3 regions of the Lysinibacillus sp. FSL P2-0066 genome follow, and region 3 is predicted to be linked to each of the others. Evidence: riboswitches for the same ligand, from Rfam matches in the RefSeq annotation. Region 3 holds a riboswitch; each other region holds the start of a gene.
The links. A riboswitch is a leader RNA that binds a small molecule or an ion and turns the genes downstream of it on or off. The one in region 3 is predicted to bind cobalamin.

Region 1 (4,819 bases), 440 kb from region 3:
ACTTGATATTCCGTTTTGCTTTAAATAGTAAGAGACGGCTTTTTCGATCGATACGCCTTTATTTAGTTGTACAACATCATAACCTAATGAAGGAATGGAGCGGATGACCTTGGAGCCAATTTTTTTATGTACGTTTTTATCAAGACCTGAATGCTTGATAACAATTGTATCCTTACTCATCCATTTTTCTTCATTCTTCTCTGTTTGTTTCGCACTGTTTGCCAGCATGTTTTTTGCTTTATGCTGGGGTGCCTCAGCAAAGGCAGAAGCAGCAGGAACCATGAGTGCAGCAGATGCTACAACAGCGACTGATTTTTTATACCAACTTTTCAATTGTTATCTCTCCTTGGTGTTATAAATTAAGTCTCGACTATATTAATACGGACAAAGATTAGAAAAGTTTCGTAATGAAGGGAAATTTTTCTTCCCTCATTTAACTTTTGGTGGGTAGAACGAAAAACCATACAGTTAAATACTGTCTGTTTTTCGTGACCTTGGTATTGTTAAAGACTTTAGAGTTGTTCTATTAATTGTTGTAACTCCTGCTTGGAACGAGGTATTTTGATATTTTCGGGCAAGAGCTTCTTTTTTTGTAATGCTATGACCATTTCAAAAACCCATGGACGTTCAAGGTGCGCGCGATTTAACAATTCTTCTTCATAAAACAAGGTGATTGGATCGCCGTTATAAATAATTTTTCCAGCCTCCATCACAATCATTAGATCGGCCCATTCATAGGCAAGAGGAATGTCATGGGTTGCTAGTAAAATGGTTCTCTCACCATCATCTAATTTGGCTAAGTATTGTAATACTTGTGTAGCATAATAATTATCAAGACCGGCTGTTGGTTCATCTAACAAAAGGACAGAGGGCTCCATCGCTAAAACACCTGCCATTGCTACACGTTTTTTCTGACCTACGCTTAAAAAATGAATGGGTTTATCAAGCAAATCTTCCACTTCGGTTTGCGCAACGGCCCATGCTATTTTTTCTTCCGTTTTTTCAGTAGACCAGCCGAGATTCAATGGGCCAAATGCTATATCTTGCTTGACGGTCCCTGAAAAAAGCTGATGATCTGCATTCTGAAAAACAATGCCGACTTTTTGGCGTAGGGCCTTTAAAGCTTTTCGACTATATTCCAGATCGTTGCCTTCGAATACAATCGTCCCAGCTGTAGGTTTTAAAATACCGTTAAGATGTTGAAATAAAGTCGATTTTCCTGCGCCATTATGCCCGAGTATGGCGATTTTTTTACCTTTTGGAATGTCTAATGTAATATCTGACAACGCCTTCGTACCATCCGCATAGGCATAAGATAATTGGTTGAGTTCAAAATAAAATGCTGTCATGTAAAATACCCTCCATATACGATGAGGACTAGTAAAATAGCTGCCATGCCTAGCCAATTTTTCTTGCTATAAGAGCCCATCTCTTGCCAGTAGACGGCCTCGCCTCCACGTGATTGCATGGCATTGTTGAGCTCTCGGCTACGCTGAAACATTTCCACAAATAATGCCACAATAAGCATGGAGACAGAGCGTAGCCATTGCATCGGTGAATGATAGCCAAGACGTGCTTGCTGGGCGAGATGTATATTTTGCATGCTTTCTAAAAACATAAAAATAAAACGATAGATTAGTTCGACGAGCTCAACCAATAAAGAGGGGAGTCGCCATTGTCTTAGCACATAACATATTCCTTGTACAGAAGTGGTTAGAATTAAAAAGTATAAACAACTAATACTGCCAAGGACTATAAAGAACAGCTGTTGTGCTGCTAACATACTTGCATTCCCGATAAAGACAGTCCAATTGCTCCAGGTAAACGACCAAATATGGGCAGGGAGTGCATTCGTTGATGATGTAAAGGAAAGTAAAATAGAAACGAGGCTTGTTAATAAGAAAAAGCCAGGTAGCAATAATAATTTGAAATAGTATGTAAGCGGAATTTTTGCACCTACAATGATAAAAGCACTCATTACAAAAAATGTAATGAGTGAAAGTCGTTCATCTCTCATAATGAGCGTTATGAGAAGTAGTCCAAGTGAAAATATCATTTTTTCTAGCGGATGAACGGACGCTAGCTTATTCAGATAGGCATACTTATCAATGAGTAACATAATGGTTAACCTTCTTTGTGTTTGCCACGCATATAGCCGATGAAGTAGCCAATAAAGCCAGCTCCTATAGCTGCCTGTAGCACGAATAATAAGCTTTCGATTTCACCACTAGGTGGCTCCCATAGACTCTCAAACCATGGCTCATATTCCGCATTGATTTCACCAATAGCTGCTTCTGCCTCACCATCAGCACCACCAAATTCAGCACCTTTTTGTATGAACAACGGAATAATGGCTAACAACACTACAATGGCTAACAGCAATAAATTTTTTTTCATCTTTAATGTGCCTCCTTTGTTGAGAAAACACGTAAAGTTTTTAATTCGCTAATATTGTATTTTTTCAAGAAATTCATCACAATGACGGTTAAAATGCCTTCACTCACGGCTAAAGGAATTTGAGTTAAGGCAAAAATACCTGCAAACTTTGTAAAGGATGCCATAAAGCCTCCAACCTCAGAAGGGAAGGCTAGTGCTAGTTGTACAGAAGTCACAACATATGTACCTAAATCACCAAGCATGGCTGCAAAGAAAACGGCTAGTGAAAATGACAAGCCTACTTTTTGTGCTCCTTTAAAGACAAAGTAAGCAATAAAAGGACCTACAATAGCCATAGAAAAGGCATTAGCCCCTAAAGTTGTAATTCCTCCATGAGCTAATAATAAAGATTGAAATAATAAAACGATTGTTCCAATTACACTCATTGCTAGAGGGCCAAAGAGTACTGTCCCAAGTCCTACACCAGTTGGGTGAGAGCAACTACCTGTAACTGAAGGGATTTTTAGGGCGGATAGCACAAAGGCAAAGGCTCCTGAAAGCCCCAAAAGCATTTTGGTTTCAGGATTTTCATCAATGGTTTTTCGAATAGAACGCAATCCTAGAATGATAAATGGGATAGAGATCACCCACCAAAAAATAGCCCATTCGATTGGTAAAAAACCTTCCATGATATGCATGGCAAAGGCACGTTTTGGCACGATTAAAAAGGCCAGTAAAAAATAACTAAGTTTCCACCATGATAATTTCAAAAAGCTTTCCTCCTAACTAATTAATAGATTTTTAGAATATTGCGTGCGTAATTAAAAAAAGCACTTCTCCTTAGGTGGAAAAGTGCATAGCTAAAAAAGCAAATAACAGTCTCATCTGCTAAGCCGCACACCTATCCTCGTAGGTTGAAACGATCACTTATTTTTCGGCAGGTCTCCTGGCTCTAGTTCAATGCTTTATAGGTCTTCCCATCCGTTGGACAGTGACATATTCTATAAAGCTCCCTATTACAGTGGCGGGACCGCGCCGGACTCAAACCGGCTTCCCTTTTAAGCAAAATGACAAGCACTTTGCACCGAAAAACATTCAAATTGTGAGATTTCACGACAAAGTGTAACATGAATTTCCATAAATATGCTATACCTTTTATGAAATTTTTTAAATTAAAGGTCAACGGTGAATATTCTGATAAAATTTTGTGCGCAAATTATATAGATTGTATAAATTTCATACCTAGTTCCATTCAAAATTGATAAATTTGTCATAAATTTTTAAAGAAATATTGAAATTTTAAAATAATAAGATATGATAAAGACAGTTTTCTATTTAAAATTCTAATAAAAATTTCATATAAAACGTCAATAAGTGCTCGAATAGCTCGAGATAATAGGGAAATTGGTGAAAATCCAATACAGCCCCCGCTACTGTAATAGCTGATGAAATCGCAAAGCCACTGGTGCAAACTTGGGAAGGTGCGACAGTAAAATGAAGCTTAAGTCAGGAAACCTGCTTATTTGATTGTGCATGCAAACTTTTCGGAGGGAGAAGTTGAAGCGAAAGCGGGTACCTGTATTTCATTCTATTCGTTTTTATTTGGCTTCTACAAAACCTTTACTCTTCGTTATAGAGTAAAGGTTTTTCTTTTTCCAAAAAGCAAATGAGGGGAGACAGAAGATGACAACTTGGAATTTAGAGGGGATGAAAACACATCTCTTTATTTGCAATGGCAGTAGCTGCATGAAAAAGGATGGGGAGGAAATTACCTTAGCCATTCGAGATGAGATACAGCGGCAAGCACTCGATCAGGAAATACATACGACAAGAACGCGCTGTAATGGACGCTGCAAGGATGCTTGTGTGGTAATCGCTTATCCTCAAGGAAACTGGTATCGTGTGCCATCAACAGAGCATGCTAGAACACTAGTACAAGATTTACATCATGAATCCTTATACAACGAACATGTCTTTACACTTCGTGAAGGTACATTACAGCGTACTGCTCAAACAACTGCCATTAAAGGGATCGAAAAGGTGAAAGAGGGGTAACAACATGGCGCAAAAAGGAAAAATTTTCGTAGTAGGCTTTGGACCTGGAGATTTTAAGCATATTACGACACGTGCAGTAGAGGCTTTACAACAAAGTGATATGATTATAGGCTATAAAACCTATGTAGAGCTGATTCAAGATTTAGTAAGTGCAAAATCGATTGTTAGTACAGGCATGACAGAAGAAGTGTCGCGTGCACAGGAAGCCGTTCGTCAAGCTGAAGCAGGGAGCATCGTCTCAGTAATTTCGAGTGGTGATGCAGGCGTCTATGGCATGGCAGGATTAGTCTATGAGGTGTTAATTGAGCTAGGCTGGACAGAAGCAACAGGAATTGAAGTTGAAATTGTTCCTGGGATTTCTGCGATTAATTCATGCGCTAGCATACTT
Region 2 (4,819 bases), 1.1 Mb from region 3:
AAGTTTATTTATTGATAGAAGGGGTGAAAGGGATGGCTTGGGAGGTTTTTAGTATCATAGGAACAATTGCCTTTGCTATTTCTGGGGCAATTATTGCCATGGAAGAAGAATACGATTTATTTGGTGTATATATACTTGGTATTGTCACTGCTTTTGGTGGAGGAGCCATTCGAAATTTACTCATCGGGCTACCTGTCACAACCCTATGGGGACAGGATATGATGTTTCAAATTGCGCTGGCTGCGATTACGATATTTTTTATTTTTCCGCATCATCTGATTCAACATTGGCATCGTTGGGGTAACTTCACAGATGCGATTGGCTTATCAGCGTTCGCTATTCAAGGCGCACTTTATGCTGTCAAGCTGGATATGCCTGTTAGTGCTGTGGTTGTAGCTGCTGTGTTAACAGGTTCAGGTGGTGGCATTGTACGTGATTTATTAGCTAGAAGAAAACCATTAGTTCTCCGTGATGAAGTTTATGGTGTTTGGGCAGCTCTTGCTGGACTACTAATCGGCTTCGAGGTTTTTACAGGGGACATTTTCCTTTATATTTTATTCGCGGTAATTACTGCGTTACGTATTCTTTCCTATACGATGAAGTGGCGCTTGCCATTACGTAAGTTAAATCGTGCATAAATACTATTCAGCCAATGACCAAAAATTAAGTCATTGGCTGTTTTATTTTTTGGCTAATAATAATCTTTTATGAGTTTCATTCCTTATATGATTGAAGAAGACATTAACTTAGCTTATCTTTTTAACAACTGCATTGCTTCTTCTAATGTCACCATGTTTTTCATCATTGAACAAGCTGCATCTAAAATAGGAAAGGCTAAGGCTGCTCCAGAACCTTCGCCTAAACGCATATTCATGTGCAACATCGGTTCAATACCTAGTAATGCAGCGGCAATTTTTGCCCCTGGCTCCTCTGAAGCATGGGAAGGAATAATATAATCGATTACTTTTGGTTCGAGCTTATAAGCAATGAGGGCAGCTATAGTCGAAATAAATCCATCAATAACCACTGGTTTACGATGAACTGCAGCCCCAAGAATAATACCTGTCATCGCCCCTATCTCTAATCCTCCTACCTTAGCCAGAACATCAATAGCATCTTTTGGATTAGGCTTATTTAAGGTAATTGCTTTTTCAATAATCGCCGCTTTATAGGCAATGCCTCCTTGGCCAACTCCTGCCCCAAACCCTGTTACTTCTATAGGGTCACATCCAGTCAGAACAGCTAATATCGCAGCACTTGGTGTTGTATTGCCAATACCCATTTCCCCTGTACCTAGTACATCAGCACCTTGTATGATTTCCTCAGTGGCCACACGGATTCCTACTTCTATCGATTGAATGGCTTCTTGTTTGGACATAGCTGGACCTTGTGCCATGTTATCTGTACCGTATTTGATTTTATGAATAATGACACCAGCATCAAGTGGAATATCTGCTTTTACCCCAACATCTACTGTGACCACCTTTGCATTGGTAATGCCCGCAATCGCACAAACGCCTGTCCCCCCCTTAGGAAAATTTAATGTTTGAAAGACTGTAACATCTTGCGGATTCGTGGTTACACCTTCCTCACATACACCATGATCTGCAGCACAAACAATCATCACCTTTTTGTCAACCGTCGGATATAATTGTCCTGTTACACCAGAGAGCTGTACGGCAAGTGATTCTAGTTTACCCAAGCTACCTGGGGGCTTACAAAGCGCATCAATCCGCTTTCTAGCTTGCTCCATACCTTTCATATCAACCCCTTGAATGTTTTCAATCGTGTCTTGTAATAATGGCATAATTATTTCTCCTCTCGTTCTCATTAAGACAAAATAAAAAGTCTGTAGTTTATTGTCATAACAAATAAACTACAGACTTTTCCATCATCTATATCTTCTAAAGCAAATAGGCAGGTCTCCTGGCTCAAGTTCAACATCTCATAGTACCTTCCCAGCAATTCGCTAGTGGCATACACTATGAAACTTCCTTATACAGTGGCGGGTCCGCTAAAGCTTTTCACTTTATTCCCTATTCTCCCTAGTGGGCACCTATTGCTTTTATGTAATTATGTTAAATCTACTTTACAACTTTTTTAGTGTCAATAGATAAAAATTTTTTGAGTGTTAACTTAGTACCACCACCTATTCTAACAATATAGGCTTATCAAGAACCTGTCACAACAAATGAATCCCTCTCGTTCACCTGATTCCTATCAACTTCAAATATTTTATCTGCTTCATTTATTAAAACAGGGTGATGAGTAACCAATATAACAGTCTTTTGTTTTTCTTTATTTAAATATAAAAGTAATGATTCTATATTTATTTGGTTGTCTTTATCAAGCGCAGAAGTAATCTCGTCAAACAAATAGATATCCGCATCTCTTAGAAGCGATCTTGCTATTGAAAGTCTTTGCTGTTGCCCAGTAGATAATTCAAGCCCATTATGCCCTATAAGCGTTTCAAATTTATAGTCTAACGTTTCTATATATGAATAAATGTTAACCATTTTACAAATTTGAATTAATTCTTCGTCTGTTGCATCCGGCTTTGCTAATAACAAATTTTCCCTTATTGTCCCTGTCATTATAAAATGCTCTTGCGTTACCAAACATACCCTTTTTCTATAAACATCAATAGGAATATATCTAATATTCTGATTGGATAGAAATATTTCACCCTGATAATTAATGTATAAACCTGATAATATATTCAATAATGTCGATTTACCTGATCCGCTTTCTCCCTTAATCAATACAATTTTCTTCAAAGGTATTTGGAAATTTATATTTTCTAAAACAGGAGAAAATGCATTAGTATAGGTAAAGCTTACATTCCGTAATACTATTTTATCTTTATTAAAATGATGCGATGAATTTACATAGTCTGGTACTTCTAATTTCCTTAGCTGATATTTATTGTCTTCCATTAAGTTTTTCACTCTATTTACAGACACAATTGCTTCTTGTAAAAATGAATTTAGTTGGGAAAATCTTAAAAATGACTGACTAAAGTTATTGGCATAGGTTGTGAATGCTATTAATACTCCTAACGTGAGGCTTCCTTTATAAATAAAGTAGGCACCTATAATAAGGATAATCAAATAACTTGTAAAGTTTATTAATTCTATTATTGATCCTGATTTTATGCTTAAACGCATTTTATCAAGAGTATTTTTGTATAATAAGGTAATTTTCTTTTGATAGTTATCTATGGCGTTTATCTCATTATTAAATATCTTAAATAATTTAAATGATGACAGTAATTCTCCCAGATAGGTTAAATAAGAATCTAAATCTTTTTTGATGGCAGTATCCATCATCCTTATTTTTTTTCCATAATATTTAAAAATGATAAGTGCTAAAGGACAAGCTATGAATAAAATACTAGCTAAAATAAAATTTAGATTGATCAATATTATTAACACAATTATTATACTGATAAAGTCTACAACAATATTTAAAAACTCTGATACTACTTCAGAAAATGCCTTTGTATCATTTTCTATTTTATTCATCAGTTCACCTTTTGCTTTTAATTGATACTCATCCATGTCCATAGCCATAATTCTTTTTATTATCTTTAATTTAATATCCATTTGTAGATAGCAGGCAAATTTCGTTAAATAATATTTTTGGATTACTTTAAAAAATAAATTAAACAGAAACAAAAAAGCCATAAACACTATAATGAGGAATGCTGAATTGAGATCTTTTACTGTTATAGAATCAATAAATTTACCAAATAAAAGGGGGTGTACTATACTTAAAATCATTGAAATACCCATCAAAATATTTACTTGAAATAATTTTGCTTTGTATGGCTTTGTATACTTAAATACCTCACCTAATATTTTCATGAAATAATACTCTATCTCCCTGATTTAGTTAAGGTTTTCTTATAACCTTTTGATATACAGATAAGCATTTTTCGGCTCTTCCTGTAATATATGTAGAAACTTTTCCATATACGGATCTTTTTCATTACTAATGAGCAAGTTTTCTACTGACTTCTTTTTCGCCTCACTAAAGAGCATGCTTTTGTTGGTGTATATAACCTTTTGCTCGATCGTTCTTTTTAAAACCTCATAGCAATTAGTTTGTTCCTTGGTTTCCCACTGTTCGCCCATTAATGTATTTATCATGTCTTCCGTAATATTATAGCCATAGTTAAATTCAAAAAATTTATTAGAATACGGGCGTATTTCAATGATGTCGCCAGAGCTACTAATAATATTTTCTAAACTATTGTTATCTGGAAGGCTAAAAACTCTCGTTATTTTCAGCGTGTGATACGGAATGTTGTGGACACCGAAGCTCTCCATTATTTGAGTAATGTCTTTATAAACATTCGCATAATTCTCCACTTTTTCTATACTCACACCTTTATATTGGACAGTTAGCCCGTTATATTGATAATTTTGATAAGGTTTATTTAACAGCTCCTCTTCTTTATATCCATTATAAAAATGTAAGCTTAATAGAACGAAAAGCATCATACTGGTCATAATTCCAGCAACCCTCTTTTCCGTTTTATTTTTGGCCCTCCTGCTGAATAAAATCGCGCACGATATAGAACACAAACAAATGGATAAAACACCTATAACATTTAAATAATGAATGAAATCTGGATACATAAAGTTAAGAGTAGGAGCTATATATTGAATCGATTCTAGTCTATAACCATGCATTAACATTAGTAAAAAATAAATGATGACAATTAAAATTATAGACACGGCTTGATTTTTAAAAATTGTTGCCATTAAAAATGGAATGGATATAGTAAATAGCTGAAAAACAAAAACGATAAGTA
Region 3 (4,819 bases):
TAAAGCTGGTGAAAGAAATGTATGACCAGTTAGCCACTGCCGTTCCTGAGGCTAAAATAATGCTACAGACTTATTTCGAAGCTTTAAGTGCCTATGAAGCATTAAGTACATTGCCTGTTCAAGGATTCGGTTTGGACTTTGTTCATGGCTATAAAGGAAATATGGCGTCACTTCGTCAATTTGGTTTCCCGCAGGATAAAGTATTAGGAATAGGGGTAGTGAATGGCCGTGATATTTGGCGTTCAAACCTGGCGGAGGTCAATGCGACAATTCAAGCCATTGAACAGCTAAGTCATGCTGCTGAACTATGGATTCAACCATCAAGTAACCTACAGCACGTTCCAATCACAACCTCTCTTGAAAATGATCTTGACCCTGTTTTAAAGCAGTCTCTGGCCTTCGCAGATGAGAAAATCGTAGAAATCACGGGGCTGACTAAATTCAGACGAGATAAAGATGGTTCCTTACAACATAATTTTTCAGAAAGTATGAAGGCGATTGAGGCTCTAAAAAATCATCCAATCCGCCAAAATAAGTTAATTCATCAAGCCGTTCAAACTGTGACAAAGCAAGATTTTGAACGACACAGTAATTTTACGAAGCGACAAACGATCCAACAACAAGCCTTAGGATTACCGCTGTTTCCAACAACTACAATCGGTAGCTTCCCGCAATCAGATGAAGTGAAAAGAAATCGTAATGCGTGGCGAAAGAAACAATTATCGAATGAAGCCTATGAAACATTTTTAGAAGACGAAACAAAGCGCTGGATCACTATACAAGAGGAATTAGATATCGATGTACTTGTTCATGGTGAATTTGAGCGTACAGACATGGTAGAATATTTTGGTGAAAAATTGACTGGCTTTGCCTTTACAGAAAAAGCATGGGTCGTTTCATACGGGTCACGCTGTGTGAAGCCTCCGATCATTTATGGAGATGTTGCGTGGGCCTCACCAATTACCGTAAAAGAATCAGCCTATGCTCAAAGCCTAACAAAGCGATTTGTAAAGGGCATGCTGACAGGGCCAGTAACGATATTAAATTGGTCCTTTGTGCGCGATGATCTTTCCCGTCAAGATGTCGCTTATCAAATTGCATTAGCACTTCGCAAAGAGGTGGAAGCACTAGAAAACGCAGGAATTTCGATTATTCAAGTGGACGAGCCAGCGTTAAGAGAAGGTTTACCGCTTAGAAAGGAAGAATGGGGGGCTTACTTAGATTGGGCTGTCAATTCCTTCAAGCTTGCTACATCTAGTGTCAAAGATGAAACACAAATCCATACACATATGTGTTACTGCGAATTTAATGATTTCATCGAACCGATTAGCGCACTAGATGCAGATGTGATTTCCATTGAAACATCGCGAAGCCATGGGGAACTTATTTCTTCACTACAAGTGCAACCCTATAATAAAGGAATTGGCTTAGGCGTCTATGATATTCATAGCCCTCGTGTACCAAGCGAGGAAGAAATGCTCACTATTATGAAAGATAGTCTACAGGTGCTGGACCGTCATCAATTCTGGGTGAATCCAGATTGTGGCTTAAAAACGAGAAAAGAAGAAGAAACCGTTGCAGCTTTAGCCAATATGGTTGCTGCTACTAAAACGTTGCGTCAAGCTGTACAGCAATCTACATTAAGATAACGAAATGATTTTTTAATCTACTACATCTACTCTCCAATTACGAAGACTAGGGTGAATCCCTAGTCTTTTTATGTTATTTATTATATTCAGAAAATAAAATTGACGTGACCATGCGAGCATGTTATGTTTATTACTAATTTCATAGCAATCATTACAAGTTTGAGTGAAATCGTCTTTCATTCAATTAAAAGGAAAATGGGTGAAATCCCCATGCTGTCCCGCAGCTGTAAATGAGTAGTTTTGTTTCAAATACCACTGAGTGAGTACTTGGGAAGGTGAAGCAAAATGATGATTCATGAGCCAGAATGCCTGCTTGTAAGAAGATTCATTGATGATCTACGAAAGATAGGGAGATGGATGGAGACTTGTTCATCGTGGGTTTTTCTGTCCTTATTCTTTTTTAGAATAAGGTTTTTTTATGCCTTCTCTTCTTCAACAAGTAGATTTATTTGTACTACGAATAGAGATAGGAGACAGAAAATGAGATTGACAAAGTATTTACTTCCTTTCCTGCTTGTCCTGACGTTCAGTTTACTTGCTGGCTGTACAGGCATGGATGAAGAAAAGGAAAAGACCTCAGCAAACCAAACAGATGAAAAAATGATAACGATTGGCTGGCCATTAGATGTAGGTCCATTGAATCCTCATACATATTTACCGAATCAAATGACTGCCCAAGCAATGGTTTATGAATCCTTGGTGGAATACAACGATGATGGTACTGTTACGCCTAAGCTCGCCGAAAGCTGGGACATCTCAGAGGATAAAACTTCGTATACTTTCCATCTAAGAAAAGATGTGAAATATTCAGACGGCACCACATTTAATGCAGATAATGTCATTCGTAACTTTGACGCCGTATTAGCGAATCGAGATATGCATTCTTGGATGGGGATGGTTAACCACATGAAAGAGGTTGTAAAAGTGGATGATTTTACAATTCGTCTGCAATTGGATGAGCCATATTATCCTGTCTTAAACGAACTTGCCTTTGTCAGACCTTTCCGTTTTTTAGGGGATGACGGATTCCCAGATGGTGATATGACGCAAGATTCTATCAAAGCACCGATTGGAACAGGCCCTTGGGTATTAACTGAATACAAAAAGGATGAATATGCATTATTTAGTCGCAATGAAAACTATTGGGGAGAACAACCATTAGTAGAACAAATAAAAGTAAAAATTATCCCAGACTCAGAATCTATTTCATTAGCATTTGAAAACGAAGAATTAGATTTAATTTATGGCCGTGGCATTATTAGTTTAGATAACTATACGTATTTAAAAGACAGTGGCAAATACAAAACTGCTACCTCTGAGCCTTTATCTACGAAAGCACTGCTATTCAATACACAATCTGGTCCATTATCTGAGTTAAAGGTACGTCAAGCCATTCAGTATGCTATTAATAAGGAACAAATGGTCGACAGTATTACACATGGTACGGAAAAAGTAGCGAACACATTGTTCTGGGATGCAATTCCTTATGCCAATATAGATTTAGCACCTATTGTATACAATCCAGAAAAAGCCCAACAATTGCTAGATGAGGCAGGGTGGACATTACCGAAGGGTGAAAAAATTCGTTCAAAAAACGGACAGCCGTTGACTTTAGATTTGATTTACATTGCATCCGATGCGATTCAAAAACCAATGGCAGAATTAATGCAAGGTGAACTCGCAAAAATTGGCGTTCAGTTGAATTTAGAAGGGGCAGATGTAATGGTCGGTCTTCAAAAATTGATGGATGACCAGGTAGATATTAATTTCTGGCGGACCAATGGACCACCTACAGATCCACATAGCTTTGCAAATGAATCAGCTACACCAAATGCTAGTGGTGTGTATGAGGCGAAATTAGGCTTAGCAAACGCCAAAGAAATCGATACGAAAATTCACCAATTATTAGTAGGGACAGATGAAGAGGAACGCGTGCAGCTTTACACAAATATTTTAACGATGTTTCATGACCAGGCACTCTTTTACCCTATTTCTTACGAAACAAATAATGTGATTTATCAACCATCTCTAAAGGATTTTGCCCCACGTGCATCTGAATATGATATACCTTATGCACAAATGGCTAAAGAAAAATAAAAGTGGAGGAGAGAGTGTGTCTAGCAGAGACAGCTCTCTCTTTATCATAGGATTGAGTAGGAAGTGACAGCATGTACGAATCGACATGGATGTTTTGTTTAAAAAGAATTTTAACATTGCCCTTTGTCTTATTAGGCGTTTCCATCCTAACCTTTGTATTTATTCGTTTTGTTCCAGTAGAGCCTGCTGAAGTCATACTACGTTTGGCAAGGGTTGCGCCAACAGAGGAAGCCATTCAGGCATTGCGTGAGGAACTAGGGACAGACAAGTCGTTTCTTCTTCAATATTTGCTATGGGGAAAGGGCGTATTACAGCTAGATTTTGGAACATCTTTTGTTAGTAAATTACCCGTGGCACATGAGCTATTCACGAAATTACCCGCAACCATTGAATTAGCTATTGCTGCGTTTATCCTCATTTTAGGGCTAAGTATTCCATTCGGGGTAATAAGCGCATTGTATAAGCACACCATCATCGATAAAATCATACAATTCTTTTCCATCTTGAGTGTGTCGATTCCAACCTTTTGGTTAGGTTTCCTATTACTCTATTTATTTAGCTTAAAATTAGGACTCTTTCCGACAAACGGGAAGGGCACACCTGCTCATTTAGTTTTACCCGCCTTCGCACTGGCGTTACCAACAATTGGATTATTCGTTCAGTTTATCCGTTCAACCATCCTAGAAGAATTACAACAGCAATATGTTCAATATGCACGGCTAAGAGGATTAAAAAGCTCTGTGATTCTTATCCGTCATGTGTTGCGAAATGCTGCTATTCCCTTGACTCCCTTGCTAGGCATGACCCTTGGCAATCTATTAGGTGGAGCCGTGATTGTGGAGCAGGTTTTTAGCTGGCCAGGACTCGGCAGGTACTTAATAGAATCCATTATGAACAGGGATTATCCAGTTGTACAATGCTATGTATTAATTATTGCGGTTATCTATGTGCTTGCCAATTTATGTACAGATATATTGCATCGTTTATTGGACCCTCATCTAATGATGAAGGGCAGGAGAGATTGATATGAATTTCTTACGAAGAAAAAGTAGCAAGCTAACAGGATTAATCAG

Region 1: it holds a riboswitch for cobalamin, as region 3 does, so the genes downstream of both, MKZ14_RS13545 (energy-coupling factor ABC transporter permease) here and nikA (nickel ABC transporter substrate-binding protein) in region 3, are expected to answer to the same signal.
Region 2: it holds a riboswitch for cobalamin, as region 3 does, so the genes downstream of both, cobT (nicotinate-nucleotide--dimethylbenzimidazole phosphoribosyltransferase) here and nikA (nickel ABC transporter substrate-binding protein) in region 3, are expected to answer to the same signal.

The regions. Positions count from the first base shown of each region.
Region 1 covers NZ_CP150202.1:2,706,640-2,711,458, reverse strand. Annotated here, with positions in the region: gene MKZ14_RS13565 (S8 family serine peptidase) at 1-333, opposite strand, end outside; gene MKZ14_RS13560 (ATP-binding cassette domain-containing protein) at 513-1,349, opposite strand; gene cbiQ (cobalt ECF transporter T component CbiQ) at 1,346-2,119, opposite strand; gene MKZ14_RS13550 (energy-coupling factor ABC transporter substrate-binding protein) at 2,125-2,397, opposite strand; gene MKZ14_RS13545 (energy-coupling factor ABC transporter permease) at 2,400-3,146, opposite strand; cobalamin riboswitch at 3,295-3,480, opposite strand; cobalamin riboswitch at 3,732-3,914, shown strand; gene MKZ14_RS13540 ((2Fe-2S) ferredoxin domain-containing protein) at 4,060-4,431, shown strand; gene cobJ (precorrin-3B C(17)-methyltransferase) at 4,436-4,819, shown strand, end outside.
Region 2 covers NZ_CP150202.1:1,197,869-1,202,687, reverse strand. Annotated here, with positions in the region: gene MKZ14_RS05680 (trimeric intracellular cation channel family protein) at 33-638, shown strand; gene cobT (nicotinate-nucleotide--dimethylbenzimidazole phosphoribosyltransferase) at 752-1,807, opposite strand; cobalamin riboswitch at 1,899-2,075, opposite strand; gene MKZ14_RS05670 (ABC transporter ATP-binding protein) at 2,172-3,866, opposite strand; gene MKZ14_RS05665 (hypothetical protein) at 3,906-4,819, opposite strand, start outside.
Region 3 covers NZ_CP150202.1:2,262,183-2,267,001, forward strand. Annotated here, with positions in the region: gene metE (5-methyltetrahydropteroyltriglutamate--homocysteine S-methyltransferase) at 1-1,649, shown strand, start outside; cobalamin riboswitch at 1,788-1,981, shown strand; gene nikA (nickel ABC transporter substrate-binding protein) at 2,130-3,746, shown strand; gene nikB (nickel ABC transporter permease) at 3,818-4,771, shown strand; gene MKZ14_RS11205 (ABC transporter permease subunit) at 4,773-4,819, shown strand, end outside.